DNA from 3 places in the Rouxiella sp. S1S-2 genome. Region 3 is predicted to be linked to each of the others. Evidence: riboswitches for the same ligand, from Rfam matches in the RefSeq annotation. Region 3 holds a riboswitch; each other region holds the start of a gene.
What was found. A riboswitch is a leader RNA that binds a small molecule or an ion and turns the genes downstream of it on or off. The one in region 3 is predicted to bind thiamine pyrophosphate.

Region 1 (10,522 bases), 3.6 Mb from region 3:
TCGAACGCCATTGTTTATGCGCGCGACAAAATGACCATCGGCATTGGCGCTGGCCAGATGAGCCGCGTTTACTCCGCTAAAATCGCCGGTATCAAAGCCGCCGATGAAGGTCTGGAAGTAGCAGGCTCGGTGATGGCCTCTGACGCTTTCTTCCCGTTCCGCGACGGTATTGATGCAGCGGCGGCGGTGGGCATCACCTGCGTAATCCAACCGGGTGGTTCAATGCGTGATAATGAAGTGATTGCAGCGGCCAACGAACACGGCATTGCGATGCTGTTCACCGACATGCGCCACTTCCGCCATTAATTTTTTGGAGTTTTGAATGAACATTTTAATTATCGGTAACGGCGGACGTGAACACGCGCTGGCATGGAAAGCGGCACAGTCACCTCTGGCCGACAAAATCTTTGTCGCACCGGGCAATGCAGGCACCGCACTTGAACCCTTGCTTGAGAACGTGGATATCTCGGCAACTGACATCGCCGGTCTGCTGGCCTTTGCGCAGCAAAATGACATTGGCCTGACGATTGTTGGACCGGAAGCCCCGCTGGTTATCGGCGTGGTTGATGCCTTCAGCGCTGCGGGACTGAAAATTTTCGGCCCAACTCAGGCGGCAGCTCAGCTCGAAGGCTCTAAAGCCTTCACCAAAGATTTCCTGGCCCGTCACGCTATTCCAAGCGCCGACTACCAGAACTTTACCGACATCGAACCGGCTCTGGCCTATCTTCGAAGCAAAGGCGCGCCGATTGTTATTAAGGCCGACGGTCTGGCGGCAGGTAAAGGCGTTATCGTCGCTATGACGCTGGAAGAAGCTGAATCTGCCGTACACGACATGCTGGCGGGCAATGCCTTTGGCGACGCCGGACACCGCATCGTCATTGAAGAGTTCCTTGACGGTGAAGAAGCAAGCTTTATCGTCATGGTTGACGGCGAAAATGTAGTCCCCATGGCCACCAGTCAGGACCACAAACGTGTCGGCGATGCCGATACCGGCCCTAACACCGGCGGCATGGGCGCATACTCTCCCGCGCCGGTAGTGACCGACGAGATTCACCAGCGCGTGATGGACCAGGTTATCTGGCCAACCGTGCGTGGCATGGCAGCAGAAGGCAACGTGTATACCGGCTTCCTGTACGCCGGTCTGATGATCTCCGCCGATGGCCAGCCTAAAGTCATCGAGTTCAACTGCCGCTTTGGCGACCCAGAAACTCAGCCTATCATGCTGCGTCTGCGTTCTGACTTGGTTGAACTCTGCCTTGCCGGTGCAGAAGGCCGTTTGAATAACGTGACTTCAGAATGGGATCCGCGTCCTTCTCTGGGCGTCGTATTGGCTGCAGGCGGTTATCCTGGTGATTATGTTAATGGCGAAGTGATCCGTGGCCTGCCGTTGGAAGAAGTTCCTGACGGTAAGGTGTTCCACGCCGGCACCCGACTGCAGGACGAGTTGGTGGTCACCAACGGCGGACGCGTGCTCTGCGTGACAGCATTAGGTAAAACCGTTGCCGCCGCGCAGCAGCGTGCGTATCAACTCGCGCAGGACATTAAGTGGGAAGGCAGCTTCTGTCGTAAAGACATCGGCTATCGTGCGATCGCCCGCGAACAGGGTGAATAACTCCTGCTCGCCGACCTGTCATGAATGAGGGGTCATAAAAAGCCAAAAGCCCGCCAAGTGCGGGCTTTTTACTGTCTGGAGGCGGGCTAGGATTAATTCAACTGGCCCTGTTTCGGCTCCCAGACGCAAAAATCTTCGTTTGCCACCAGCAAGAGTTCATTACCCTCGGGGGCAGTCAACCAGGCAAGGCCGAGTTTGTCGTTGGCCTTGGCGGCACGTTTTGCCAACCATACCTGAGAGCGGATATTCAGGCTAAGCGTCACCGGCTCACCGTTACAGGTGGTAATTACGCCCTGTCGCCAGCGGCCCTGAGTAAGTCTTACGTTTCCGGCGCGCAGCGTGTTGCTCAGGTTTAACACTTTATCAGCCTGGTATTTAAGGCGTTCGATATCATCAGCCGAGAGCTTCTCTTTCGAGTCGGCCAATTGACGTTGCATAAAGCTGACGTTGCCTTCGCTATCAAAACGCAGAGTTATACCCAGGTCTTTCGAGGCAGCATGACTTTCTTTAATCAGATGGAGATGGTCATTGAGGTATTCATAGCGTGTGATTACGGTGTCTTTGCCGTAATACGGGCTGTAAATATTGATCAACGTTTGCGGGCGATGTTGTTCGTCGTCTTCTCGCCACAGGCGGTAAATGCCTTGGTCGGCGACGTAACCACTGGCGCTAAAAAGGGGGGTATCACTGTGAGAACTGCATCCGACCAGACTGAAGGCCATTACAGCAGCCATCAGTCCGGTGGTGATAAACGAAAGGGACCAGCATGGCCCCTCGTTTATTCTTTTCACTGCAAGCAATTACTTAACAGCTTCTTTCAAAGCTTTGCCTGAAACAAACGCCGGAACGGTTGCAGCAGCGATTTTGATTTCTTTGCCTGTCTGCGGGTTACGACCAGTGCGCTCGTTACGTTGATTTACTTTAAAAGTACCGAAACCAACTAATTGTACAGCTTCACCCTCTTTCAGAGACTCGGTGATGGCAGACAGAGTAGATTCAAGAGCAAGTTTAGCCTGTGCTTTAGAAAGATCAGCTTTGTCAGCAATCACATCAATCAGTTGAGTCTTGTTCATAAGTTATCCTTTACAGTGTGTTTATCGTTTGCAAAGCATCGAGTGCGACGGATATGCCGATTGACAGCACCCTCCTGCATACACGCACCGATAGCCACTTTTTATTACGCACCCCAAATGTAGACCAGACAGGGTACGGATGTGAAGCCTTGAGACACGACAAATAAGGCGTTAAATCACGTTTTCTTGCCTTATTGCGTTAAATTTATCCCAATGTTACTCACAGCGGCTTCACGCAGGTCAGATCGTAACCCTTTTATTAATTCCAGGTCACGCTCTTCACAGTCAGCCAACAGGCGGAAAATCTCCCATTGGATGTCCCATTCTTCTTCAACAGCGGGTAAAACTTTGAGCTCTTCATCGGTCATTTCTTTGCCAGCATGGGTCATTTCAAGCATGGCAACGGTACGAATCGATGTTTCGCTAATCGCGATAGCATGAGCCAGTGTTTCACCGCTTAAACGCGAGTGAATCAATTCACCTAATGCGATACAGGCATCGATAGCCGGGTAAACGCCGTAAATATCATAGTCGTCTGAAGAAGGGATTGCCTCCTCCAGCTTCTCAAGCTGCGAATCAAAGTTAACCTTTGCATCTTTTATTACAAGCGTTTCCCACACCAGATCGAGAATTTTGCGATAAATCTGGGGCTCACCAAAGCCTGATTGAAGGCAAAACATCTGATAATTGGGATACATACGCTCGCAAAGGCTGGCCATAAACGTCAGATGTTGCCAGCTTTCAAGCTTTTCCAGACGTAAATGAATCGGATTACGTAACATAGTATTTTCTCGTTAACTTTTCTGGGCGGGAGTTTACCTGAAATAATGACAGCATCCTACGCCTGGATTCTTAAACATTGCCGCTCAGGCGCTGCCAGCGCTGAAATGCGGGCCGATTGGATGCTACAGCATCGGCCCATCGGGTCGGTTCAGGCAGACGATATCCCCGCGTGCATTGTTCAACCCAATACAACGAAGAAGCAAGGCTGATGTTATTACCTGGGGAGATAAACAGCGGATTACAACGCAGTTTGCTGCGCCACACCCAGCCAAGCTGTTCATCTTTGTCCCACAGGGCTTGCGTAGCGCCGGCGGCTTCGCCCAGCGGCAGAAAGTGTCCGCACAGGCGACTTTTCGCCACGCCGATAGTTGGCACGTCAATGGTCAGCCCAAAATGGCTGGCAACGCCGAGGCGTCTGGGGTGAGCGATGCCCTGCCCGTCAACCATTAACAAATCAGGGCGATGTTGCAGCTGCTGCCAGACGTCAATTAATGCCGGGCATTCGCGAAACGAAAGGAAACCGGGAATATAGGGGATTTGGGTGGGAATACGGGCTATTTGATACTCCACCAGCGCCATTGACGGGTAGTGCAGTACAACAACAGCGGCGCGCGTCACGTCACCGCCCTGCTCAAACCCGATATCAGCTCCTGCTATATACACCGGGCGCAATCCCGAAGAGGGGTCTTCGAGTACGATTTGCTGGGCTTTTATCCGCTGCTCTTCGCGCATTGCGCCGGTATTAATCATGCAGATCCTGTCGTTATGCGGTGTGGTATTGCCGTGAAAGGTTGTGGACGGCCTTAACAAAAGCGCCGGCATTTTCAGGCGGAACGTCCTGATGGATGCCGTGTCCCAGGTTAAAGACGTGCCCTTCACCCTTGCCATAGCTGGCCAGAATAGTCTCGACTTCTTGCTCGATACGGACTGGAGAAGCATAAAGCATAGACGGGTCCATGTTTCCCTGCAGCGCCACTTTGTCACCCACGCGACGGCGGGCTTCACCGATATCTGTCGTCCAGTCGAGGCCCAACGCATCGCAGCCTGTTGCCGCAATGGCTTCAAGCCACTGACCGCCGCCTTTGGTGAACAGCGTCACCGGCACTTTACGGCCATCATTTTCGCGGATCAGGCCATCAACAATCTTGTGCATGTAGTTCAGGGAGAACTCGAGGTAGTCACGACCGGTTAAAACGCCGCCCCAAGAGTCAAACACCATCACCGACTGTGCACCGGCCTTGATTTGCGCATTCAGATAGAGAATGACGCTGTCGGCCAGTTTATCCAGCAAAAGATGCAGAGTGGCAGGCTCGGCGTACATCATCTTTTTGATTTTGGTAAACGCTTTGCTACTGCCGCCTTCAATCATGTAGGTGGCCAGCGTCCACGGGCTGCCCGAAAAACCGATCAATGGCACTTCGCCTTTAAGATTTTTACGGATGGTGCGCACCGCATTCATCACATAGCCCAGCTCATCTTCAGGATCGGGGATCGGCAATTTCGCGACGTCGGCATAGCAGGTCAGTGGAGAAGAGAAACGCGGCCCCTCTCCCGCTTCGAAATACAGGCCCAGCCCCATGGCATCGGGTATGGTCAGAATATCTGAGAACAGGATCGCGGCATCCAGAGGATAGCGGCGCAAAGGTTGCAGGGTGACCTCACAGGCCAGCTCGGCATTTTTGCACAGCGACATAAAATCGCCCGCCTGCGCACGTGTCGCTTTGTATTCTGGCAAATAACGGCCAGCCTGACGCATCATCCATACCGGTGTGATATCTACGGGCTGGCGTAACAGGGCGCGCAGGTAGCGATCGTTTTTTAACTCGTTCATTCTTGGCAAGATCCTTAATAATCTGCTGATCTCTTTGGGTTCATCGAACCCGAGCGGGCGGCCTGAAATAGCGTTTGCACGTTTCAGGCGCCTAAAAATAAGGCGGACATTGTAGCACGTCGGGCCTAAGAGTCCTCCTCTGCACGGCACAGAACCACGGTATCTTCTATCAACCGACGTGCGATGGTGCCCGGCGGCGGCAACAGCGGCAAGGCATCGTAACGATACCAACCGGCGTTGAGCAGCTCCTTCGGATCATGACGTATTTCGCCGCTGTCGTAATCGGCCATAAATGCCATCATCAAAGAATTTGGGAACGGCCAGGGCTGCGAGCTGACGTAACGCACATTTTTGACCCGTATATTGCTCTCTTCCATCACTTCACGCGCGACGGTTTCTTCCAGCGTCTCGCCCACCTCGACGAAACCGGCCAACACGGTGTGGATCCCCCCGCGATGACGGACGTGCTGGGCAAGCAGGATCTCTTCGCCGCGGCGGATAGCCACGATGATGCACGGCGCAATTTGCGGGTAATAGCGCTCTTTGCAGTGTGCGCACAGCGCGGCCCATTCGGTTTTACTGACGTGCATGGCATGGCCGCAGTAACCGCAGAATTGATGGGATCGATAGAACTCGGAGAGCTGTACGCCTCGGCCCACCAGCTGAAATAACCCACGATCCTGGTCGATCAATTGGCGCGGTGAGAGCATACTTTCTTTCATGCTCTTGCGGATCAACCATACCGGACTGCCCTGCCATTCGCCTATCTGGCGCCCGGTTTGTCCCGACAATGAAAATTGTGTTGCCGATCCGTAGGGTAACGATCCCTCAGGCAACCACAGTTGCCCATCAAGGCTGACGACCCACCAGCCGCTATGCTGCTCTGTTATTTGGATTTCCATATTGTTATTGCATAACCTCGACTACACTGACAATCTGGGACACAAAGTTACATTAGTAATCTTTAACCTTTGAACACTTTCTCTTCATACTCACGGAGTCAACCATGCTAAATCGTTTGGAAATATTGACCCAACGCGTTGGTGGCAGCAATGAGTTGATCGACCAATGGCTGCACGCGCGCAAAGAATTATTGGTTTCTTACTGCACTCTCGTGGGCCTGAAACCCAATAAAGAAAAACATACCCCGCTTAATGAGAAAGCGTTAGATAATTTTTGCCACAATTTAGTGGACTATCTTTCAGCCGGGCACTTTCATCTTTATCACAGGATAGTTGAAGAAGTCGATGGCGCCCAAGGGGCCGTTTCTCAGGCAGCGGCCAGAATTTATCCAGCGCTGGAAGCGAATACTGAAGCTATTATGGCTTTCCACGACAGTTATACCGAAACTGAATTTGAAGATGATGACGTTTTTGCCTTTAACTATGCATTGTCTGATATCGGCGAAGCGCTTGATGCGCGTTTTGAGCTTGAAGATCAGCTGATTGCGCTGGCTTTTGATACAAAAATTGTTCCTTTGCCACCCGTTGCAAACGATGCCGCATTAGTACGACCGGCTTAACAATTTTGCTCTAAAACCCTGCAAAGGGTTGTGTTTTATAATCAGCCTCGTATATTGAGGCTTCTTTAACGGCCTGGAAATCACAGGCCAATTCTTGTCGGAGTGCCTAGCGCAGACTTTCCTTAAGGAAAAATTTGCCAGGCTGAGACCGTTAATTCGGGATCCGCGGAACCTGATCGGGTTAGTACCCGCGAAGGGAACAAGAGTAATTTATTGCGTCCGGTTTTCATCGCCGCGTTCTTCACCGCAGAAACGCCGTGTGACGAGGGCCGGAAACACCGCTTTACTCCCGCCGTAAACCTCCTGACAAGCAATTTTCCCTTTCGCTAATAACGAGGAATTTGCTATGTCGAACACCCAAGACCTGCCGAACGCTCCGGTAAAAAAAACCAGCAATCGTCGCCAACAACGCGCCGAAGCTCAGGCTTTTATTGATAGCCTGCAGGGCGTTGCCTTCCCAAACTCGAAACGTATTTATCTGCAGGGCACCCGCGACGATATTCAGGTGCCAATGCGTGAGATCCAGCTCAGCCCGACGATGGTCGGCGGCAGCAAAGACAATCCTAAATTTGAAGATAACGAAGCAATCCCGGTCTATGACACCGCAGGCCCCTACGGCGATCCGGAGTCCAACATTGACGTGCATCGCGGGCTGGATAAAGTTCGCACTGCCTGGATTGAAGCCCGCCAGGACACAGAACAACTGCCGCAGGTGAGCTCCGGTTTCACCCAGCAGCGCATGGCAGACGAAGGTCTGGATCACCTGCGTTTCGAACACCTGCCGCGTCCGCGTAAGGCTAAACACGGTAAATGTGTGACCCAGATGCACTATGCCCGTCAGGGAATTGTTACCCCAGAAATGGAATATATTGCGCTGCGCGAAAACATGGGCCGTGAGCGTATTCGCGGTGAAGTCCTGCTGCAGCAGCATCCGGGCGAAAGTTTTGGCGCCAATCTGCCACAAAATATCACCCCTGAGTTTGTGCGTGATGAAGTGGCCGCCGGTCGCGCTATTATTCCCGCCAATATTAATCACCCAGAATCTGAGCCGATGATTATTGGCCGCAACTTTTTGGTGAAAATTAACGCCAATATCGGTAACTCGGCGGTGACCTCCTCGATTGAAGAGGAGGTTGAAAAACTGGTGTGGTCAACCCGCTGGGGCGCGGATACGGTGATGGACCTTTCTACCGGTCGCTATATTCACGAGACCCGTGAATGGATTATGCGCAACAGTCCGGTACCGATTGGAACTGTGCCTATCTATCAGGCGCTGGAGAAAGTAAACGGCGTCGCCGAAGACCTCAACTGGGAGATGTTCCGCGATACGCTGCTGGAACAGGCAGAGCAAGGTGTTGATTACTTTACTATTCACGCCGGTGTCCTGCTGCGCTATGTGCCGATGACCGCCAAACGCCTGACCGGTATCGTGTCGCGCGGAGGCTCAATTATGGCGAAGTGGTGCCTGTCGCATCACAAAGAGAGCTTCCTGTATCTGCATTTCCGTGAAATTTGTGAAATCTGTGCCGCGTATGATGTGTCGCTTTCACTGGGCGACGGCCTGCGTCCGGGTTCCATTCAGGATGCCAACGATGAAGCGCAGTTTGCCGAGCTGCAAACCCTTGGCGAGCTGACCAAAATTGCCTGGGAGTATGACGTGCAGGTAATGATTGAAGGCCCGGGGCACGTGCCGATGCAAATGATCCGCCGCAACATGACCGAAGAGTTGGAGAAGTGCCACGAAGCTCCATTTTACACCCTTGGGCCGCTCACCACCGATATTGCACCGGGATACGATCACTTTACCTCCGGCATTGGTGCTGCGATGATCGGCTGGTTTGGCTGCGCCATGCTGTGCTACGTCACGCCGAAAGAGCACCTTGGTTTACCCAATAAAGAGGACGTGAAACAGGGGCTGATCACTTACAAGATCGCCGCACACGCTGCGGATCTGGCGAAGGGGCATCCGGGTGCGCAGATCCGTGACAATGCCATGTCGAAAGCGCGCTTTGAATTCCGCTGGGAAGATCAGTTCAATCTGGCGCTGGATCCCGCCACTGCCCGCGCCTATCACGACGAAACGCTGCCGCAAGAATCGGGCAAAGTCGCCCACTTCTGCTCAATGTGTGGCCCAAAATTCTGTTCGATGAAAATTACTCAGGAAGTACGCGAGTACGCCGCCGCGCTGGAGGCCAAGGCTATTCCTATTGACGTGGTCGAAACGGGAATGTCGCAGATGTCGGCAGAATTTCGCCAGCGCGGCAGTGAGCTTTATCATCCGGCAGACAACGTGGAAGTGGGGGTAGGTAAATGAAGATTCCCACCTCTCCCTTTCCCGAAGTGCCCTACTATCTTGGCCTCTATCCGGTCGTCGATAGCCTCGAGTGGGTACGCAGACTCCTGCAGGCCGGTGTGAAAACGCTGCAACTGCGGATAAAAAACCTGCCCGACGCCGAGGTTGAACCGGCCATTATCGACGCTATCGCGTTGGGCCGCGAATATCAGGCGCGACTGTTTATCAATGACTACTGGCGTCTGGCGGTTAAGCATCAGGCTTATGGAATTCATCTGGGCCAAGAGGATCTGGATACTACCGACCTGTTGGCTATCCACGCCGCCGGCCTGCGATTGGGCGTTTCGACCCATGACGACGCCGAGCTGGCGCGGGCGGTCAGCGTGCGGCCTTCTTATATTGCGCTTGGGCACATTTTTCCTACGCAAACCAAGGAGATGCCTTCGGCGCCTCAGGGTCTGGAAGAGCTAGCCCGCCATATAAAGCAGTTGAATGGCGCGTTTCCGACGGTAGCCATCGGCGGCATTAGCCTCGAGCGCGTGCAATCAGTCATGGCATGCGGCGTAGGCAGCGTGGCCGTGGTCAGTGCTATCACCAAGGCGCATGACTGGCGCGCGGCCACGGAGGAATTACTCCAGCTTTGCCCTTATCGGGACGATAACCATGCTCAACGATAATGAGTTTATGCGCTATAGCCGCCAACTGTTGCTGGAAGACGTCGGCATGGAAGGGCAAGAAAAAATCCGCGCGGCAAAAGTGCTTATTGTCGGCCTCGGGGGTCTTGGCTCACCAGCCGCGCTTTATCTGGCGGCGGCGGGCGTGGGTACGCTGTTTCTCGCCGACGATGACACGCTGCACGTTTCCAATCTTCAGCGGCAGATTTTGTATCGCACGGCGGATGCAGAAAGTTTAAAAGCCAAAATAGCCCAGCGCGAGCTGGGTAAGCTTAACCCGCTGTGTGAGACAGAAGTATTCACCCATCGTTTAAACGGGGAAAATTTGCAGGGCATTGTGGCGCGCGCCGATCTGATATTGGACTGTAGCGACAACATGGAAACTCGCCACGCGGTGAATAAAGCCTGCGTGGAAGGTGGGAAGCCATTGATTAGCGGCAGCGCGGTCGGCTTCAGCGGCCAACTGCTGGTGATCGAGGCACCCTATTCTCACGGCTGCTACCGCTGCCTGTATCCAGATTTAGAAACACCGACCCGCAACTGCCGTACCGCCGGTGTTTTAGGTCCGGTAGTGGGCGTTATTGGCACGCTTCAGGCGCTGGAAGCTATAAAAATGCTGGCCGGTTGCGCAAGCCCGCTGAGTGGAAAACTGCGCTTGTTCGACGGAAAACAGCAAAGTTGGCGAACGCTGCAACTGGCACCGTCGAAAGATTGCCCCGTCTGCGGAGGCCTTT
Region 2 (10,522 bases), 3.3 Mb from region 3:
GAAGAGATGGGCTATAAAGAATCCGACTATAATATGGATCATCTGTACAGCGCCTTCCTGCAGTTGGCCGATAAGAAAGGGCAGGTGTTTGATTATGACCTGGAAGCCTTGGTGTTTATCAACAAACAGCAGGAAGAGCCCGAATTTTACCGTCTGGAAAACTTCAGCGTGCAGTCTGGTTCCAGCATTACCGCCGCTGCTTCAGTCAATCTGGGCTGCGGCGAAGAGATAAAAACGGAAGCCGCGACGGGCAATGGACCGGTCGATGCCGTCTATCAGGCCATTAACCGTATCACTGGCTACCCCATCGAATTAATCAAATATCAGTTGACCGCGAAAGGCCACGGCCGCGACGCGCTGGGTCAGGTTGATGTGGTGGTGTCATACCAAGGGCGTCGTTTTCACGGGGTTGGACTGGCGACAGATATCGTCGAGTCATCCGCGAAAGCGATGGTGCATGTGCTGAACAGTATTTGGCGCAGCAAGCAGGTAGAAAAAGAGAAACAACGCCTGCAAAACGATCGTAACTCATTGAATGAAAATCAGAACGACAAACTGAATAGCAAACAAAATAATCAGGAAACGGTGTGAACATGAGTAAGACCCATCATATTGCTGTATTACCCGGTGACGGAATCGGCCCGGAAGTTATGGCTCAGGCTTACAAAGTGCTGGAAGCGGTTCGTCAGCGTTTTGGTTTGAACATCACCACCAGCGAATACGACATCGGTGGCGCTGCCATCGATAACCACGGCACGCCGCTGCCTGCCACCACCATTGCAGGCTGCGAGCAGGCTGACGCTATTCTGTTTGGTTCGGTCGGCGGTCCAAAATGGGAGCATCTGCCGGCAGATTCTCAGCCGGAGCGCGGAGCATTATTACCGCTGCGTAAACACTTTAAGCTGTTCAGCAACCTGCGCCCTGCCCGCCTTTATAAAGGACTGGAAGCATTTTGCCCGTTGCGCAGTGATATCTCCGCCAGAGGCTTCGACATTCTGTGCGTGCGTGAGTTAACCGGCGGCATCTATTTCGGTCAGCCGAAAGGCCGTGAAGGACAGGGAATGCATGAAAAAGCCTTTGATACCGAAGTCTATTATCGCTTCGAGATTGAACGAATTGCTCGAATTGCCTTCGAGTCAGCGCGTAAACGCCGCAACAAAGTGACGTCGATTGATAAAGCCAACGTGCTGCAGTCCTCTATTCTGTGGCGCGAAGTGGTGAGTGAAGTGGCTAAAGACTATCCTGACGTCAGCCTGACGCACATGTATATCGATAACGCCACCATGCAGCTCATCAAGGACCCGTCGCAGTTTGACATCATGCTGTGCTCAAACCTGTTTGGCGATATTTTGTCCGACGAATGTGCGATGATAACCGGATCAATGGGCATGCTGCCCTCTGCCAGCATGAATGAGCAGTCGTTTGGTTTATTCGAACCTGCGGGCGGCTCTGCGCCAGACATCGCCGGTAAAGACATCGCTAACCCGATTGCCCAAATTCTCTCTCTGGCACTGCTGCTACGCTACAGCCTGGGTGCAGAAGAGGCAGCTACCGCCATCGAACAAGCAGTCAATAAAGTATTGGATCTGGGTCATCGTACGGGCGATTTGGCAAACGGTGGACATGCGGTAGGAACTCGCGAAATGGGCGATATTATCGCAAGCGTTGTTGCTGAGGGGGCGTAATGTCCAAAACGTTATATCAAAAATTATTCGATGCGCACGTGGTGTTCGAAGCTGAAAACGAGACCCCGCTGCTGTACATCGATCGTCATATGATTCATGAAGTCACGACTCCACAGGCCTTTGACGGCCTGAGAGCGATGAATCGCGGCGTGCGCCAGCCGGGTAAAACCTTTGGCACCATGGATCATAACGTTTCAACTCAGACCAAAGACATCAATGCCAGCGGCGAGATGGCGAGAATTCAGATGCAGGAACTCATCAAGAACTGCGCTGAGTTTGGCATTGAGTTATACGACCTGAAGCACCCTTTTCAGGGTATCGTTCACGTCATGGGGCCTGAACAGGGATTAACGTTACCTGGCATGACGCTGGTCTGCGGCGATTCTCATACCTCAACTCACGGCGCGTTCGGCGCACTGGCGTTTGGTATCGGCACCTCCGAGGTCGAGCACGTGTTGGCGACGCAAACCCTGAAACAGGGCCGCGCCAAAACGATGAAAATCGAAATTGTCGGCGATGCGCCATTTGGCATTACGGCCAAAGACATCGTGCTGGCGGTGATCGGTAAAACGGGCACCGCGGGCGGCACGGGCCACGTGGTCGAATACTGTGGACCCGCGGTGCAAGCATTGAGCATGGAAGGTCGTATGACCCTGTGCAATATGTCCATTGAGCTGGGTGCCAAGGCAGGCTTGGTTGCCTCCGATGAAACGACCTATGCCTATCTCAAGGGCCGTCAGTTTGCCCCTAAAGGCCAGGAATGGGACGACGCTGTCGCCTATTGGGAAACCATGAAAAGCGATGCTGACGCGGTGTTCGACAAGATTGTTACCTTGGACGTGGCCGATATTGATCCTCAGGTGACCTGGGGCACCAATCCTGGGCAGGTGATGGGCGTTAATCAGACCATTCCGTTCCCTGAGTCATTCAGCGATCCGGTTGAACGCGCGTCGGCACAAAAAGCTTTAGCTTATATGGACTTGCAGCCGGGTATCAAACTGACTGACGTAGCCATCGACAAAGTGTTTATCGGCTCATGTACCAACTCGCGTATTGAAGACCTGCGTGCGGCAGCAGCCGTGGCTAAAGGTCGTAAAGTGGCCCGCGGCGTACAGGCTATCGTGGTACCGGGTTCAGGTCCGGTCAAAGCGCAGGCCGAACAGGAAGGTCTGGACAAGATTTTTCTTGATGCCGGTTTCGAATGGCGTCTGCCGGGATGCTCAATGTGTCTGGCGATGAACAATGACCGTCTAAACCCGGGCGAGCGCTGTGCGTCAACCAGCAACCGTAATTTTGAAGGCCGTCAGGGTCGCGGTGGGCGCACGCATCTGGTGAGTCCGGCAATGGCCGCTGCGGCAGCAGTGACCGGCCATTTCGCCGACATCCGCGAACTGAACTAAGGAAACCCTCATGGCAAAATTTATTACGCATACCGGGTTAGTCGTGCCGTTAGACGTTGCAAACGTTGATACCGACGCCATCGTGCCAAAGCAGTTTCTGCAAATGGTGACGCGCGTCGGCTTTGGTCAGTTCCTGTTTTATGACTGGCGTTATCTTGAAGGCCAAGGCTATACGCCAAACCCTGATTTTATTCTGAATAGACCTGAATATAAGGGTGCGAGCATATTATTGGCACGAGAAAACTTTGGCAGCGGTTCGTCACGCGAACATGCTCCCTGGGCGTTAACCGACTATGGCTTTCATGCCGTGATCGCGCCAAGTTTTGCCGACATTTTCTATAACAATGCGTTTAACAACCAGCTGCTGCCGGTGACGCTTACCGAAGCGCAAATCGATGAGCTGTTTACATTAGCGACGGAAAATGAAGGCATCCGCTTTGATGTGGACCTCGAAAATCAAGAAGTGCGCGCCGGTGGCAAACGCTATCCCTTCGAAATAGACAGCTTCCGCCGCCACTGCATGATGAACGGCCTCGACAGCATTGGCCTGACGCTCCAGCATGAAGCAAGCATTTCGGCCTATGAGAAAACTCAGCCGTCGTTTATGCGCTAAGTTCGCTGACCCAAAATCCTGCATCGTCCCCTAACCTGCCGCCCGGCGGGTTAGACATTTTTAACTCGCCACATCAGCAACAGCGCCACGATAGCCAGCGCAAGCGCTACGCAGTAAACCTGATAATGCCCAAAGTTTTCGACGATAGTTCCCTGCAGTACGCCCGCCAATATTGCGCCGGTCGAAATGCTGTTGGTAAAAAGCGTGGTGGCCGATCCGGCTCTTCCCGGCATCAAATCCTGAAAATAGAGCATACCGATACCGGCGATAATGCCGATGAAAATGGCGTTGAACAGCTGCAAAAGCATCAGTGCCGCTTTGAACTGGAACAGGATCAACCCCAGGTAGAACAGCACCCCAAATGCGGAGGCGAACAACATCAGGCGGTGTTTGCCGGTCCTTTTCACCAGATAGCCGGCAATCAGCATGACCGGGATCTCAAGCCCTGCCGCGGTGCCCATCAAAAGCCCGGCCAACCCTTCAGGTAGCCCCATATCTGCGGTGATATACAGTGGCATATCAATAATGTACATAATATTGCAGGTCCACATCAGCAGTGAGGCTAAGAACAGCAAGCGTACATCCTTGTTTTTCCACGCGCTGACGTGCACGACCACGCTATCCACCGGTTGCTCAACTCTTCCCACAGAGGGAAGAAAGAACCACACCATCAATGCGCTAAAAACAAATACCCCCGCGGCGCAGAGATACATCAGCGTAAAGCCGTAGTTCAGGGCTAACATGAATGAAATAGGCGGACCCAGTACCCAGGCCAGCGACAGTGTGGCTCGCATCATCGAGCTAAACATCACGACTTCACGTGCGGATCGGTCAGCGTACTCTCGCGCCAGCGCGAAAAGCTGAGGCATGGAGGCATTACCAATAGCCGCCAGCAGCACGCCTACGCTTATCAGCACCAGATAGTCGCGACTGTAGGCAAAGACCAACGCGTTACCAATGGCCATGATGGAGCAAAAAAACAGCAACTTTCGGCGATCGCCCTGCTTATCGGAATAGTTGGCCAACAAAAAACTGATGACAATGCCAGCCAGTGCGTTAACGGTATAAAAAAGCCCAACCCAGAGCGGCCGCACTTTAACTTCGTTGGTTAAGAACAGGCTTAATGTGGGTGCCTGCAGCGCACCCGCAATGCCCGTAAGAAAAGAGACCAGCAAAAAGGTAGCAAAAATAAGTGATAAACGGCGTGGAGACATAAACCATCCCTGATAGCAGCGAAGCTGTAGGGTAATAAAACCCAGTCAACACCAAGCGTAAGATAGCAAGCATAAAAAAACCAGTGAGTGACCTCACTGGCTGGTGACATTTCACCATTACTCAGAAAATTGTTGAGCCTACGTGACGCTGAACATTCGCATTGAAGACCGGGGCATCACCGCACAGGACTCTTGGTTGATGAAGATTATCCGCGTAATATGAGGAAAGATAAATTGATGAGTTTTCCCAGCGGAGTTCCTCTTTTATGTCATCGACTCGCCTGCAACAACAGTTCCTTCGTTTATGGCAGTTTTGTCACGGTGAACCCACCGAGACCACATTGCAAACCCTGTGCGAGGTGGTTAACTGCTCGCGCAGACACATGCGATCGCTGCTCAAGACTATGCAGCAAGAAGGCTGGATAAACTGGGAGGCAGAGGTTGGTCGAGGCAAAAGGTCGCGACTGACTTTTCTTTTTACCGGTCTGGCAGTGCAGCGACTGCGGGCCGAGGAGTTGATTGATCAAGACCGCGTAGACCAACTGGTGCAACTGGTGGGTGATAAAACCGTGGTGCGCCAAATGCTGCTATCACAACTGGGCCGCCGCTTTCGTCAGGGTAAACACATCCTGCGTGTGCTCTACTATCGCTCCCTGCCCAACCTGTTGCCCGGCACTATGCTGCGGCGCTCCGAAACGCATTTAGCCAGGCAAATATTCAGCGGACTCGTGGGCATAAATGAGGAAAATGGGGAACTGCGTGGAGACATCGCCCATCACTGGCAGACTATGTCTCCGCTCCACTGGCGATTTTACCTTCGTCCGGCGATTCATTTTCACCACGGCAGGGAGCTGGAAATGGCCGACATTATCAGCACCTTTGCGCGCCTTGAAAGTCATCCGCTGTTTACCCATATTTCCCGCGTTGAATCGCTGACGCCCAATGTTATCGATATTCATCTTCACACGCCGGACAACTGGTTGCCTTGGCTATTGGGCAGTGTGCATGCGCTTATTTTGCCGCAGGAATGGCAGTCACTGGGAGATTTTGCGCGCCATCCAATTGGCACCGGCCCCTATGCGGTGGTGCAAAATCAGCAAACGCAGCTAAAAATACGCGCCTTCGATGACTACTTTGGCTATCGCGCACTGCTCGATGAGGTCAATATCTGGGTATTGCCAGAGCTGACGGAAGAGTTGGTTCACTCTGGCGTACAGTTGCAGGCCGACGATACGGCAAACGATGAGCTTGAAAGTCGGCTCGAAGAGGGCTGCTACTTTGTGCTGTTTGACCAGCGTTCGGCAGCCGGTAGCCACTCGGCGCTGTGCGAATGGCTGCGCGAAATGTTCAACCCGATTGCCTTGCTCAATGCCTCGGCCCCGGCTTATCAACGCTATTGGTCACCGGCCTATGGTCTGTTGCCCCGCTGGCACCATCGCCGTCCGCAGATACAGCGGCCAAAGCCTGTCGATATTACCGAGCTGACTATCACCTTTTATAGCGATCACTCCGAATATCAGGACATCTGCCAGGCCATGGCGCCGCTGCTTGCCGAACATGATGTTAAACTGAATGTGCAGGTCGTGGACTACGCCAGTTGGCACAGGGGCGATGCCGAGAGTGATATCTGGCTGGGCAGCGCCAACTTTACGCTGCCCATAGAATTTTCTCTGTTTGCCACACTGTTTGAGTTGCCACTGATGCAGTTTTGTTTGGGCGACAGGCTACAAGAAGCGGCCCACAGCTGGCGAGCGGGCGAGCTTGCGCTGGCAGAATGGACCCACCAGTTGGTCAATGAAGGGCATATTCATCCGCTGTTTCACCACTGGTTGTTACTGCAGGGACAGCGGAGCATGCGCGGTGTGAGAATGAACACACTGGGCTGGTTTGACTTTAAATCTGCCTGGTTTGCGCCCCCCGAGGCATAAACCTGCTTTCAACCCTGTCACATAATCTCTACAATAGCGCCGTTCTCAACGGGGTGCTGAATGACTTGATGCGCAATACGGCAAAAAGTGACGAGGCTGAGAAAAAACCCGTCGAACCTGATCCGGTTAATACCGGCGAAGGGATTTGAGAGTGCATTTTGCTGACTCAAAGTCCTTTGCCACGCCTGTTCTTTTCACAGTAAAAGTTCTTTTTACTTTTGAAGGTAAAAGATGGAGTGCAAAGTGTTTAAAAAATTACTGCCCTGCCTGCTGATTGTTTCTGCCCCGGCGCTGGCCGCCAAGCCCATTCTGACAGTTTACACCTATGACTCTTTCTCGGCCGATTGGGGCCCTGGCCCGGCGATTAAAAAAGCGTTTGAAGCCGACTGCGGTTGTGAACTGAAATATGTACCGCTCGAAGACGGCGTGTCTCTGCTTAATCGCCTGCGTATGGAAGGGAAAAACAGCCAAGCCGACGTTGTTGTCGGTCTGGACAATAATCTGCTGCAGGCTGCAGAACAAACGGGCCTGTTCGCCAAACCCGCAGTTGATAAAACTACTCTGGATATTCCCGGCGGCTGGAACGACAGCACCTTCGTGCCTTATGACTACGGCTATTTCGCCTTCGTTTATAACAAAGACAAACTGAAAAATCCGCCGAAAAGCCTGCAAGAGTTGGTCGATAGCCCGCAGCCGTGGAAAATCATATATGAAGACCCCCGCACCAGCACGCCGGGTCTAGGCCTGCTGTTATGGATGCAGAAAGTCTACGGCGATAAAGCCCCGGAAGCTTGGCAAAAACTGGCCAAAAAGACCGTTACCGTCACCAAAGGATGGAGCGAAGCCTACGGCCTGTTCCTCAAAGGCGAGAGCGATTTGGTATTGAGCTATACCACCTCGCCGGCGTATCACATTATCGAAGAGAAAAAGGACAATTATGCGGCGGCCAACTTCAGCGAAGGTCACTACATGCAAGTTGAAGTCGCCGGGCAGCTCGCCGCCAGCAAACACCCGCAGTTGGCCGCTAAGTTTATGAAATTTGTCACCAGCCCGGGCTTCCAAAATGCGATCCCGACCGGCAACTGGATGTATCCGGTGGTAAAAACCCCGTTGCCAGCCGGATACGACACCCTCACTGTCCCGGCAATTTCACTGCAGTACAGTGCTAAAACCGTGGCAGAAAATCGCAGTAAATGGATCCAGGCATGGCAGAACGCCGTCAGCCACTGATCCCGTCCTGGCTTTGGCCAGGCGCTATAGCCGGACTGATTATCCTGCTGGTTGCCGGTTTGGCACTGGGATCGCTACTGCGCCACGCGCCGGAACTCTCGGTACAGTCGCTCTGGCAGGATAGTTATTTGTGGCACGTTATTCGTTTCACCTTTTGGCAGGCGCTGCTGTCGGCACTGTGCTCTGTACTGCCGGCCATTCTGTTGGCCCGAAGCCTTTATCGTCGACGCTTTCCCGGCCGGCAATGGCTATTGAGGCTTTGCGCCATGACGTTGGTACTGCCGGTATTGGTGGCAGTATTTGGTATTCTTAGCGTGTATGGCCGTGAAGGCTGGCTCGCCGAGATGTGCGCCATGATCGGGCTGCAATACCGTTTTTCACCCTATGGCCTGCAGGGTATTGTGCTCGCTCACGTATTTTTCAATCTGCCGCTGGCTTCGCGCCTGCTCCTGCAATCGCTTGAAAATGTGGCCATTGAGCAGCGTCAAATTGCCGCACAGCTGGGCATGAACGGCTGGCAACAGTTCCGATTTGTCGAATGGCCAGCTCTCAGAAGGCAAATTTTGCCCGCTGCGGCGCTGATTTTCATGCTGTGTTTTGCCAGTTTTGCTACTGTATTGTCCCTCGGCGGCGGCCCTAAGGCCACGACCATTGAGTTAGCGATTTATCAGGCACTCAGCTACGACTATGATCTTGGACGCGCGGCCCTGCTGGCCCTTATCCAGCTTTTTTGCTGTCTGGGACTGGTGCTGCTTAGCCAAAAGCTCAGTCAGGCTTTACCCGTGGGCAACACGCACGCGCAGCGCTGGCGTGACCCTGCCGACTCCGCTTTTCGCCAAGTGTGCGACACGGTTCTGATTATCCTCGCGTTGCTCCTTATTGTGCCGCCGCTGCTGGCGGTGATTGTCGGTGGCTTCAATCACAGCCTGCTCGACGTCCTGCATCAGCAGGCGCTTTGGCAGTCGCTGTGGATGTCGCTGCGTTTGGCGGCGGGCAGCGGGATGCTTTGCCTGCTGCTGGCCATGATGCTGCTGTGGAGCAGCCGCGAACTGCGCCTGCGTCAGCATGCTAGTTGGGGTCAGGGATTGGAACTTTCCGGGATGCTAATTTTGGCGATGCCCGGCATCGTGCTCGCCACCGGCTTCTTTTTATTGCTCAACGACAGCGTCGGGTTGCCGCAATCGCCGTGGCCGCTGGTGATCCTGACTAACGCACTGATGGCGGTTCCCTACGCGCTGAAAGTGCTTGAAAACCCGATGCGCGACGTGGCAGAACGCTATACCCAGCTGTGTCTTTCGCTTGATATGCGCGGCTGGAATCGGCTGCGGTGGATTGAATTCAGCGCGCTTAAACGCCCAATGACGCAGGCATTGGCGTTTGCCTGCGTGCTGTCGCTGGGTGATTTTGGCGTTATTGCCCTGTTTGGTAACGAAAGTTTCCGCACCTTGCCTTTCTATCTCTATCAGCAAATGGGGTCTTACCGTACGCAACAGGGGGCGGTGACCGCCATGCTGCTGCTGATACTTTGCTTCCTGCTGTTTACCCTCATCGAAAGATTACCGGGCCGCCATGCTGACACTCAATAAAGTCACCTATCTGTACGAAAATTTACCGATGCGCTTCGATTTACACGTTGCTGCCGGTGAGCGAGTTGCCATTCTCGGTCCCAGCGGCGCGGGTAAAAGTACCCTGCTCAGTCTGTTAGCCGGTTTTCTTTCACCAGGGCTCGGTAAAATCGAGCTAAATCATCAGGATCATACCCACACCCCACCTGCCAAGCGGCCTGTCTCGATGCTGTTTCAGGAAAATAACCTGTTTTCGCATTTAACAGTGCGTCAAAACATGGGGCTAGGACTGCATCCGGGTCTGAAACTTAGCGCGGAGCAAAAGCTGAAGCTGCAGGAACTCGCCCAGCAGGTCGGTCTGGAAGCATGTCTGGATCGTCTGCCGTCACAGCTGTCTGGCGGCCAGCGTCAGCGCGTGGCACTCGCTCGCTGCCTGCTGCGTAGCCAACCGATTTTGCTGCTCGATGAGCCTTTTTCCGCGCTGGATCCAGCACTGCGCAACGAGATGCTTGCGCTGCTCAACGATGTCTGCCATCAGCGGCAACTCACGTTGCTGATGGTGTCGCACAATCTTGACGACGCGGCGCGCATCGCCGAAAGAACGCTGCTGGTGGTGGATGGCCGTATTTACTACGACGGCCCCACTCAGGCATTGATTGACGCCACTGCACCGGAAGCAGAAATATTGGGGATAGCTAAGGCAATGCGGGTTAGCGGGTAATGACCTTAAAGAGCAGGTGCGCATAAATCGGCATCAGCGGCTGTTTGCTCAGCATAAAAATACTCATCAGCGTAGCGGAAATACTCAATACGCTAACCCAGCGCAAACGCGCCAGCGGTAACCAGGCAGAAACGGCGTCGGTGCTGGCCTTGCCTGAACGCACCCA
Region 3 (10,522 bases):
TGCTCAGTATAGCTTCCTATACCCGCCTGCGTGGACGGCGTAATATTACTGGCAATGATTGTGCCGACTGGAGAAATAATCTTCAGGCCGCCTGCAAAATCTTTTCCGTCTTTATTGGTATGGCATGCCGCACAGTCCGAAGCGATGGCTAGATACTTCCCTTGTTCGATGGCACGAGAGGTATCACTGTCAGCCGCGTTGGCATTTATGGCAGATAACGAACTCACCAATAATGAAAATGTGAACGCTAAATTATAGGCATATTTGACCATTAGGCTTTCCCCAGCTGCAGGTGAATAGCATCAGAGGCTTTTAGTGCCAGCGCCGCCATCGTCAATGTGCTGTTACCACACCCGCCGGTGGTCATCGCTGCGCCTCCTGGAAGGAAAAGATTTTCGTGGTCGTGCGCACGACAGTCTATATCGACGACAGAATTCGCCGGGTCATTACCCATAATACAGCCACCCATGATGTGGTCACTGTTGGTATATTGTGTCGATATATCAACCTTAGTTGCGCCTAATGCGCCAGCAAGGCGTTTGGCCGTCGGAATGGAAAATACTTGGGACCCTTTGCGGACATAGTCGCCGACATCATAATAAATATTAGGTTTCGGCAAACCTAACCAATCTTTTTTACTCGATAGCGTCAGCCTATTGTGCGCCGCAGGCATTAACTCATGCTCGATGGCTATTTCAGCCGTGCAGGCAGCCTGGCGACGAATTTCTTTATCTAACGCTTTACCCACTAAACCTTGGGCAAGGGCCGCCGTGGCACCAATACGGCTTCGGGCCATGTTATTGAAACGGAACAATGCGCCGCAGTGTTCTGAACGGAAATCACCCTGAGAAGTTTCCATAATGCTGCTGCCCTGAACGGGACCCACACCGGTCCACGCCGGTTCAGCCAATTCAAGTTCAACCACTAATTTGGGCTGATCCATCATATTGCGTCCGACCTGGTCAGAGCTGTTGGCAACGCCGTTAGGGTTGCGCGTATCGGTAGACATCAGTAAAAGTTTAGGTGTTTCAATGCCATTACAGGCAACAACATAAATGGAACCGGTGACGCGATGGGTATTCTTCTCACTGTCATAATAGTGAACAGCCTGAATTTTGTTTTTTTCGCCAGTTTCTATTTTATAAGCCACGGCATTGGGCAAAATTCTGCCGCCTTTAGACTCAATTCGAGTCAAAGAGGTCGCCGCATCGTATTTTGCACCGATTGGACAAACGGGAATGCAGTTATTATTGCCGCAACATGCCGGTCGGTCTCCGTAGGCAACACCACTGTTACGCGCCTGTGCTGACGGGAGGTTAACGAGTCCCACGGTTGCAGCAGCGTCGGTAAATCGCTGTTCGCCCGGACCAAAAGGCAGACGGCCCATTGGATAAGGTTTTGAACGAATCGGTGGCCATTGCAGCTCGGGTTCTGAAGGGCCACACACGCCTAAAGCATATTCCGCTTTCACGTAATAAGGCTCTAACGTCGCGTAATCAAAAGCCCAGTCACGGCCTACGTTATAGAGCGATTTTAACTTCATGTCATCGGGTGTCAGACGCCAGCAAATACCGGCCCAATGCCAGGTCGCCCCGCCGGCATAACGGACATAACCTTGTTGATAGGCACGCGCATTGGGTCCTTCCAGCTGAAGATATTCGGCGGCCTGTTCTGGGGTCGCGGACATCAAATGGGGCGCCCACGGTTTAGGAGGATACGGCGCGTTAAAGTGCAGGCGGGAAGTGGGAGGAAGATTTCGATAATTCTCGACAATTTGCCAGCGTTCTACGCGCGGTCCTGCCTCGAGCATCAGTACCGAATGACCGGCATCTAACAGTTCTTCCGCTATCAGACAACCGACAACACCCGTGCCGATTACAATTACATCTGCATTCATTATGTTAATCCAGCTTAAATGTGATTCCCGCGCAGTATGTGAATAAACGCGAGTATTTAATTATCAGTGAAGTAATGCGTTAATGGTTATTGTGGGGAAATAACCTTTTATGCCTTAAAATTCAGGCATATCTGCAAGCGGGGGCGCATGAGATGTCCAGCCGTTAGGGCCTGAGATCGCATAGCTTGGAATAGTCATGACATCAATAGTCGGTTGATACATCAAGGCGAGTTCATAGGTGAACACTTCCGCATCCGGGGCATCAACCAGCACGCCCTTATACCAGGCCGAAATAATCTCCAGCGCCGCGACTTTTAGAGGGCCATCCGGGATGTCTGGAAAGAAGTCTTCAACAATTTTGGCATTTTTAGCGCTGGCAATGCCCAGAAGATCAGTCACTTGCTGGGGGGTAAGCCTTTTACTCGTCTGCATTGCCGCAGCCAGTCGTAAACCCACATTTTTATCAAGTTTATGATTAACCAAGAGAGTTGATAGTTGCATAAACTGGTTGGTGTAAGAGGCATTTTGTAGACTATCAGCCCAAGCGGGTAGCGTAGGTCCTAGATAACTACTTCCAATTAGTACAACGCCACCGAGCAGAACTTTCCTTCGGGATAGGTTATATTCTGCAGGGGAGTCATCACGAATAATTTCATTACTCATTCTTTGTTGCTCCGGTGAAATATTAAGTCTAGTTTTTAACCCTGTTTTTCTAATAATTTGGATGAAATCAACAATCATTCAACATTTAAAGTTTAATTTGGAAAAAAATTTAACAGTTGTAACGAGTGTAAATAAAAATTTAAAATGTAACTCAGTGAAATATTTCATTGTTTGTAATAATGATTTTGTTAATAGAGGCTAAAATAGAATTCATTACAAATCATGTGGATAAAAAGTTTTTATTTGATGGTCATTAATTAAATAAAACAGTGATTACGCGCAATGCCCTGATTTATAGAATGATTTTTGTTTGTGGTGACAGTGACGAGAAAAACGTCATTTTTATCCAAAAAAAACGTCAACAGTCGGATTTATTTTTTTATCGCAAATAAAATGTCCGGATATCCGCACGGAATCGTGGCGTTTTTTCCGGAAATCCGGAATGGCAATGATTTTCTTGTCTCAAACGATGACATTTATCGTGTGAGGGCAGTCAGTCTCATCACTCAAGCTTTCTTGCACTGCGTTTAGCCATTGTTGCAATAGCATACGAAATTATCGGTTAACGCGGTATCATCTGGCTATGAATAAGAGTCATAAAAACATATTATGCCGGTATGAAAGTGATTATCGTTGTTTAGATAATTCGCGAAGTTGAAGCCTATCTTGGTGTTTTATTCTTAATATCAAGAAGGACTGATTCTGTGAACAGTGAGAATAGATGAAAATGGAAGCTAAAGTAGAGTCTTCAACCCGCTCTCGGCGCAATATGAAGTTATTTTTTGTTCTCTATTTTTTGATGTTGATAATCATCATTTTTTTAAGTTATTACATCGCCAGATGCAAACTTGAAGCGCAAACGTCAATTATTAAAACCTCTCTTACTCAGGCCGGCAATGAATTAACGCTTAACATCAACCGTTACGAGTTTATCCCCTTTGCATTGTCATTAGATGATAATATAAAGCAGTTCTTAATAGACGAACATTCAGATGCCTTAAAAGAAAAGGTTCATGCACAGCTTGTAAGTATCAGGCATCGCGTGGGGGCTTTGGATATTTTTATTGTCGATTCAGATGGCATGATTGTCTCCTCAAGCGACGCTCCGTCCCCCCATACATTAGTGGGCCATAATGTTCAATTTAGGCCCTATTTCCAAAATGTGAAAGAAGGCGATACCGAGCATTTTTATGGTGTCGGGACCACAGACTCTATACCGGGTTACTATCAGGCTCACGGTATATACGCAAAGGGTAAGAAACAGGGTGTGGTGGCGGTGAAAATTGACGTTGATACGCTATTAACGCCGCACTCTGGCTACGGTGATAAAGTGTTCCTGTATGACGACAACAAGGTTATTGTGAATTCTAAAGATTCAGGGCTGCTCTATCATTCATTGATAAGCCTTAATGGCACACAGCAGGAGGAGTTACTAAAAACGCATCGGTATAATAATAAGAATATTCTTCCGGCAGACGTAATAGTAAAAAGAAAAGTGAGCGATCAAATTTATGATGTCTTATACCAGGGCAAGCATTATATCCAGGTTGACTCTTATCTCCCGCCGTTAAATTTAACACTGGCACAGCTATCACCGATTAACTCATTGCTTTTCAATGCCTCTTTGTATGCAGCGTTTGGTTTCTTTATCACCACACTGGTCTTCATTGCTATTTTAATCTTCAGGCAAAAACAGCAAATAACCCGTCTCAAACTTGAGCGCCAGAAAATGCTTGAGGATGCCAATATCAACCTGGACAGGCTGGTCAAAGAAAGAAGTCATGAGTTGGAAATTAAAAATGAAAGCCTTGCTCAGCAGGTAAAAGAGCGTATTCATTCAGAGCGAAAACTGCGAAGTATGCAAAACGAACTCATTCGCAGTGAAAAGCTAGCGGTGATTGGTCAGCTCTCGGCCGGCCTTGCTCACGAGATTAATCAGCCACTCTCTGCCCTCAGTGTTCTTTCCGAAAACTCAGTGCGCTTTCTTGAACTTGGGCAGATCGATGAAGTGAAGAGTAACCTCAACAGAGTGATTAAGCTGGTACAGTTTATTGGAAGATTGAGCAATCAGTTGAGATCATTTTCGCGTAATAGCGATGACTCAACGAGCCCAGTCTCTATTTCCGCCAGCCTTGACAACGCAATGGTGTTGTTGGCGCACCGCTTCAAACTGGGTAAAATAAGCTTTGTACGTGTCCCTCCAGAGAGTGAAGTCAGGTGTTTATGCAATAATATTCGCCTTGAGCAAGTTTTAGTCAATATTATCAACAATAGTCTTGATGCAATGGAAGGCACAGACGGTGAGTGTTTTATTCACGCGCATTGGTATGACGAACGGAGTCATGCCGTTATAAAGATTGAAGATAACGGTCCGGGAATTCCTCATGCCATCATAGGTAATATTTTCGAGCCTTTTTTTACCACTAAAAAGAGCAGTGGCTTAGGGCTGGGGCTGGCCATATCCGCTGATATCATTAACTCATTCAATGGGAAGTTAAGCGTGGAGCAATTAGAAAAAGGCACCTGTTTCACTATTACCCTACCTCTGCATACCGTAGATTAATTGAGTCAAGAATATGAATAATATTGATGTTTTACTGATAGAAGACGATGCAGACTTGCAGTTGGCGGTACTGCAAACGTTGAAGTTAGAGAAAATTAATACCTTAGGTGTTAATTCTGTAGAAGAAGCACAAAAACATTTAAAAGATTTCGAGCATCACGGCATAGTTGTCACGGATATGCGCCTTCCTGGCGTGAGTGGTACTGAATTTCAGAGGCAGATTAATATTGCTTATCCGGATTTACCTGTGATCATTATTACTGGCCACGGCGATATAGAAACTGCCGTCAAGGCGATACAAAGCGGTGCCTATGACTTTATACAGAAACCGTTTTCCGCTCAGCAAATTATTAATACCGTCAGACGAGCACTTGATAAACGTCGGCTAATTCAAGAGGTCTATGAATTAAGGCGAAAGTTGGTCGATGCTAATTCGCTTGATAATAAAATAATAGGTAATTCCATCTCGACTTTGGAGATAAAAGAGCAAATAAAATTTATAGCGGGCACGCCTGCAAATGTCACAATCTGCGGTGAAACAGGAACAGGTAAACAACTCCTTGCCCAGTGCATTCATGAGCACAGCGGACGCAAAGGCCCCTTCGTAGCAATAAATTGTGCAGCATTGCCCGAATCTTTATTTGATAGCGAAATTTTTGGTCATGAAATAGGGGCTTTTCCCGGCGCGACAACGCAAAGAATTGGTAAGTTGGAGTTTGCACACAACGGGACCTTGTTCTTTGATAAAATTGAAAGTATGCCATTGTTTTCACAAATTAAATTGCTTCGTTTTTTACAAGAGAAAAAGATCGAGCGATTGGGTTCAAATGAACAAATCTCTCTCAATGTTAGAGTCATTTCGTCATCTAAAGAAGATCTTTTTCTCTTGGCCGAGCAGGGTAAGTTTCGCGGAGATCTTAATTATCGCCTTAACGTCATCAATATCAACGTACCACCGCTTAGGGAGCGGATAGAAGATATTCCTCTGTTATTTGCCGTATTCGTCAACAAGGCCGCTGAAGATTTAAAAAGGCCGCTGCCTGAAATTAAAGATCTCAAGCTCCATCAGTTGATGACCCTACCTTGGCTCGGAAATGTGCGTGAATTACGCAATGAGGCAGAACGTTTTGTATTGGGGATTGGTGAGTCGATGAAGGGGGGGAATGATAATAAGAATTTATCATTGCAACAGAGGGTTGAGGAGTATGAGCGCGGGTTGATCGTCTCTGAAATGAAGCATTCAAACGGAAATTTGACCCAAACTGCTAAAAAATTGAATATTGCCAAAAGCACTCTCTTTGACAAAATGAAAAAACATAAACTTTAATGTTTTTTAATTAATTATATTACTTAAGTTTTAAATGCTTTTTTAATATTTAACGTCAATAATGCCGTGTAATCCACGGAACGACGTATGCAAGTCGTGATATGTTAATAGGGTTAGGAGCGGCATAAGAAAAGGTAGGGTAAGTGATGCTCATTAATAAGCGCGGAAATAATGAATATGTTAAACAACAACGGAGGTAATTGTCATGATTCTGACACCGGTGAGCGATGGAGTTTCACTGTTAAAAGCATACGGTAATATTATCAATGCAATAAAAAACACAACCACATCAATATGGTCCTCTATCCGTGGAGTTTTTTCCTCTTCGGCTAAAATAAAAAGTAATTTAAGTCCTCACAAGCCCGACCCCTATAAAAACGTGATTAATGAACTCAAATCAAGTTTCAATTCTGGAAATCCGTTGCTTAATCGTCGTCGGGTGGAAAGTGAAAATTTGATAGTGAATGCTGAGAATAACCAAGGAGGGTTAGCGGTCCGAGCGGCTTTGTGTGAATCAATAGGGATCTGGAGACCCTATACTGGGGGAATGATGAATGTCTGTGATGATGATAATGCACGCATTAGATATAATGGTAGATTAATTCATCGAGAGCGTTATGAACCCCCAAAGCAAGAATTTTGCCAACAGGTTTTTCGCGATATGATTAATTCTGTAAATCGTACAGAAACGGTATGGCCTAGTTTATTACAAAACTCGCCTTACAAGCGCCCGGTTAATGCTAGTGCTGACCCAGACGCCGCACGTCCAAGAGTGGTCAGCGAGCAGCTAAAAGCTGGATCGTTAGGTGTTCACTACTATTCTCCACAAATCGGTAATTATTCTGACTGGTAGCATTTTTAAATAAATCATCTTCAATGACTGACTTGTAGTGGGGCAAGTACATCCCGTATGCTACGAGGCTTAAGAGTTATGACTCGGGGTGCCGTTCCTCATAGAGGGCTGGCTGAGAAATACCCGTAAAACCTGATCTGGATAATGCCAGCGTAGGGAAGTCGTGGTATCTCAACCGGTACCCCTTCTTGATCGCCGGTTGGGAGCTTTATGACCACTCGACCTTCCGTTTTTCCCGGCCTGACGGCTGCGGATGCCTTGCAACAGCTTCGTCAAACCTCACCGCTGGTTCACTGCATGACCAATGACGTGGTTCAGTCGATCACAGCCAACGTTTTACTGGCGCTGGGTGCTTCACCTGCCATGGTGATTGACCCGCGTGAAGCCGCCGAGTTCAGCACTATTGCCAGTGCGTTACTGGTTAACGTTGGCACACTTACTGAGTCTCGCGCCGAATCAATGCTTGCTGCTATTCACGCAGCCAATAAAGCGCAGAAACCCTGGGTGCTTGACCCGGTAGCGGTAGGCGCAATCAGTTGGCGCTCAGGTTTTTGTCAGGAAATAATCAGGTTTACGCCCGCCGCCATTCGCGGAAACGCCTCTGAAATCATGGCACTTAGCGGTTTGGCTGCGTCGGGTCGCGGCGTTGACAGCGCCGACACGTCACTTGCCGCGCTGCCCGCTGCCCGAGCCTTGGCGCGTCAAACCGGCGCGGTGGTCGCTGTCACCGGTGAAATCGACTACGTCAGCGACGGTGAAAAAGAGTGGGCAATCCCTGGCGGAAATGTACTCATGACCCGCGTAGTGGGAACCGGCTGTGCGCTCTCAGCGGTGGTTGCTGCCTTCGTTTCTTTGCCTGGAGACAGGTTATCGAACGTCGCGGCGGCGTGCCGGGTGATGTCCTGCGCCGGTGAATTAGCCAGCCGTGAGGCCAAGGGGCCGGGCACTTTTACCCCTGCGTTTATCGACCATCTCTACCTGTTGGATGCTGAAAAACTTAACGGAGGTGCGCAGTGGTAAAGCGAATTAACGCGTTAACCATTGCTGGCACTGACCCCAGCGGTGGGGCAGGTATTCAGGCAGATTTGAAAACTTTTTCAGCGCTTGAGGCATATGGCACCAGCGTTATCACCGCATTGGTGGCGCAGAATACGCGCGGCGTGCAGTCGGTCTACAATATTGATCCTGATTTTGTCGGCGCACAGCTCGATTCAGTGCTTTCTGACGTGCGCATCGACAGTGCCAAAATAGGCATGTTGGCAAACACCCAAGTGGTGGAAGCAGTGGCCGAGCGTTTACGCTATTACCGCAGGCTGGAAAAAGCCCCAGCCTATGTGGTGCTGGACACAGTGATGCTGGCGAAAAGCGGCGATCCTCTGCTGATGCCGGACGCGGTGGAGGCGCTGCGCCGCAGTCTGCTACCGCAGGTCTCACTGATTACCCCTAACTTGCCGGAGGCGGCGGCGCTGCTGGGCTGCGCAGTTGCCACCGACGAACGTGAGATGTGTCGTCAGGGGGAAGCGCTGTTGGCGCTGGGCTGTGAGGCGGTACTAATGAAGGGGGGGCACTTGAGCGACAGCGAGAGTCCGGACTGGTTAATGACCGCTTACTATCGCGAGCGCTTTACTGCCCCGCGCATCGCCACTCGGCATACGCACGGAACTGGCTGTACCCTCAGTGCGGCGTTGGCGGCGATTCGGCCAAGAAAAGCCAACTGGCCCGAAACCGTTGCCGCTGCCAAAGACTATTTGCAAAAGGCGCTTCAGCAAGCCGACTCCCTGGAAGTGGGTGAAGGCATTGGCCCGGTACATCATTTTCACCGCTGGTGGTGAGGATTATCCGCACTGCTTTCTAACAAGTTTTCTGCGCGGTCAAACAGTTGCCCGGCATCGAACAAATGCTGGGCGTCGAAGGGATTTAACGGATAAAACTTTTCCTGTTTGCGCGGCCTGAGCGACAAACGCAGTCGAGTCGGGCCGGTATTTTTGGCTAATATCTCAAACAGATAACTGGCAACGTCGCCGGTTTGCGGGTCTTTCCACGACAGCATAATAACTGCTGCGCCGTCGCTGCGGTGGGCGATAAAAATATCCTTCTGCCACAGTCCCGCGAACTCTCCCTCTTTTTGCATTTTTCGGCTGCTAAAAACGGAGTTCTTACACAGCGTCAACAGCCGGTCGGCTGAAATATCTCTTTGTAATCCTTGCCACAGTGGATTGTCATTTTCCCGCTGCCAGCAGGCCATGCCGAGATAGTCATTAAGGTCACGCCAGTCTGCCTCAAGTCGTTCTTTAAGCTCAGGTTCAAGTATATTTTGAAACTGCTGCAGGCCGTTTTGCGGAGTGTCGAGGCGGTTGTAAGTAATGATTTTCATCGTCCTCGGGCGGCGGCGGAAGGTGACCCATAGCAGAGGTTTAGGAATGCGAAACACCACCGACTGTATGCTGAGGCGATAGTGATTACCGCGGGACATAACCAGTCCGTCGGCACTGCCGCGTTTGTTTTGATAGCTACGCACCAGCACGACAGAATTAAGCCCCATCCAACCGGTAACGTAGTGCTCTTTCTCACTGCTGACGCTGTCGAGATCGCGGGCTATCTGGCAAATTTTCTCTTCATCAAGCTGGGACAGAGGCAGCGTATTGTCTGCAGCGTAATAGAGTTTTTGCAGCGGGGTGTCTACAGCAGCCACAACTACAGCATCAATAACCGACATCGCACGTATCCTGCCAAAGAGTAATGGTTTATAGCTTACTCCAAGTTGTTATACATATTATCGATGAGCTGCTTGAACCGTGGACTGGATCTCAATCTCTCTCTTGATCGTTTGAGTTATTCGGCCTCAAACCATTCACTGTTCTGCTCGGCAATCGGGGTAATCGAGAAGATCATCTCTTGCAGATGGGCACGCAGAGCCTGTTCGGCGGCATCGGGGTTGCGCTCTTTCAGGGCGGCAAAAATATTATAGTGCTGGGCAATCAGATTCTCGGGAGGTGACACCTTGCTGAGCGAAAAAAACCGTACGCGGTCCATCGTCGCTTTAATATTTTCGATGGTTTCCCACGCCAGACGGCAGTCAATAATTTGTGCGATCAGCCGATGGAACTCATCGTCAAGCTGAAGAAACTCCTGCGCCTGATGACTTTTGGCCGCCAGCTCCTGCCGCTGAAGATTGTGTGCCAGCAGCGCGAGGTCGTTATCGGTCACCACGGCGGCAGC

Region 1: another riboswitch for thiamine pyrophosphate. It lies ahead of thiC (phosphomethylpyrimidine synthase ThiC); the one in region 3 lies ahead of thiM (hydroxyethylthiazole kinase).
Region 2: another riboswitch for thiamine pyrophosphate. It lies ahead of thiB (thiamine ABC transporter substrate binding subunit); the one in region 3 lies ahead of thiM (hydroxyethylthiazole kinase).

Annotation. Positions count from the first base shown of each region.
Region 1 is NZ_WFKL01000001.1:5,106,721-5,117,242, forward strand. Features, by position in the region: gene purH (bifunctional phosphoribosylaminoimidazolecarboxamide formyltransferase/IMP cyclohydrolase) at 1-306, shown strand, start outside; gene purD (phosphoribosylamine--glycine ligase) at 323-1,612, shown strand; gene GA565_RS23365 (DUF1481 domain-containing protein) at 1,705-2,346, opposite strand; gene hupA (nucleoid-associated protein HU-alpha) at 2,413-2,685, opposite strand; gene GA565_RS23375 (YjaG family protein) at 2,877-3,467, opposite strand; gene nfi (deoxyribonuclease V) at 3,538-4,218, opposite strand; gene hemE (uroporphyrinogen decarboxylase) at 4,232-5,299, opposite strand; gene nudC (NAD(+) diphosphatase) at 5,425-6,201, opposite strand; gene GA565_RS23395 (Rsd/AlgQ family anti-sigma factor) at 6,306-6,821, shown strand; TPP riboswitch at 6,910-7,037, shown strand; gene thiC (phosphomethylpyrimidine synthase ThiC) at 7,168-9,135, shown strand; gene thiE (thiamine phosphate synthase) at 9,132-9,791, shown strand; gene GA565_RS23410 (HesA/MoeB/ThiF family protein) at 9,778-10,522, shown strand, end outside.
Region 2 is NZ_WFKL01000001.1:4,762,956-4,773,477, forward strand. Features, by position in the region: gene leuA (2-isopropylmalate synthase) at 1-591, shown strand, start outside; gene leuB (3-isopropylmalate dehydrogenase) at 594-1,685, shown strand; gene leuC (3-isopropylmalate dehydratase large subunit) at 1,685-3,085, shown strand; gene leuD (3-isopropylmalate dehydratase small subunit) at 3,096-3,698, shown strand; gene GA565_RS21840 (MFS transporter) at 3,749-4,912, opposite strand; gene sgrR (HTH-type transcriptional regulator SgrR) at 5,179-6,840, shown strand; TPP riboswitch at 6,880-7,002, shown strand; gene thiB (thiamine ABC transporter substrate binding subunit) at 7,084-8,070, shown strand; gene thiP (thiamine/thiamine pyrophosphate ABC transporter permease ThiP) at 8,046-9,656, shown strand; gene thiQ (thiamine ABC transporter ATP-binding protein ThiQ) at 9,640-10,356, shown strand; gene GA565_RS21865 (DedA family protein) at 10,346-10,522, opposite strand, start outside.
Region 3 is NZ_WFKL01000001.1:1,471,994-1,482,515, forward strand. Features, by position in the region: gene GA565_RS06785 (cytochrome c) at 1-272, opposite strand, end outside; gene GA565_RS06790 (GMC family oxidoreductase) at 272-1,897, opposite strand; gene GA565_RS06795 (sugar dehydrogenase complex small subunit) at 2,012-2,560, opposite strand; gene GA565_RS06800 (ATP-binding protein) at 3,282-5,123, shown strand; gene GA565_RS06805 (sigma-54 dependent transcriptional regulator) at 5,137-6,450, shown strand; gene GA565_RS06810 (hypothetical protein) at 6,656-7,303, shown strand; TPP riboswitch at 7,378-7,479, shown strand; gene thiM (hydroxyethylthiazole kinase) at 7,514-8,323, shown strand; gene thiD (bifunctional hydroxymethylpyrimidine kinase/phosphomethylpyrimidine kinase) at 8,317-9,135, shown strand; gene GA565_RS06825 (hypothetical protein) at 9,120-10,019, opposite strand; gene GA565_RS06830 (GntR family transcriptional regulator) at 10,136-10,522, opposite strand, start outside.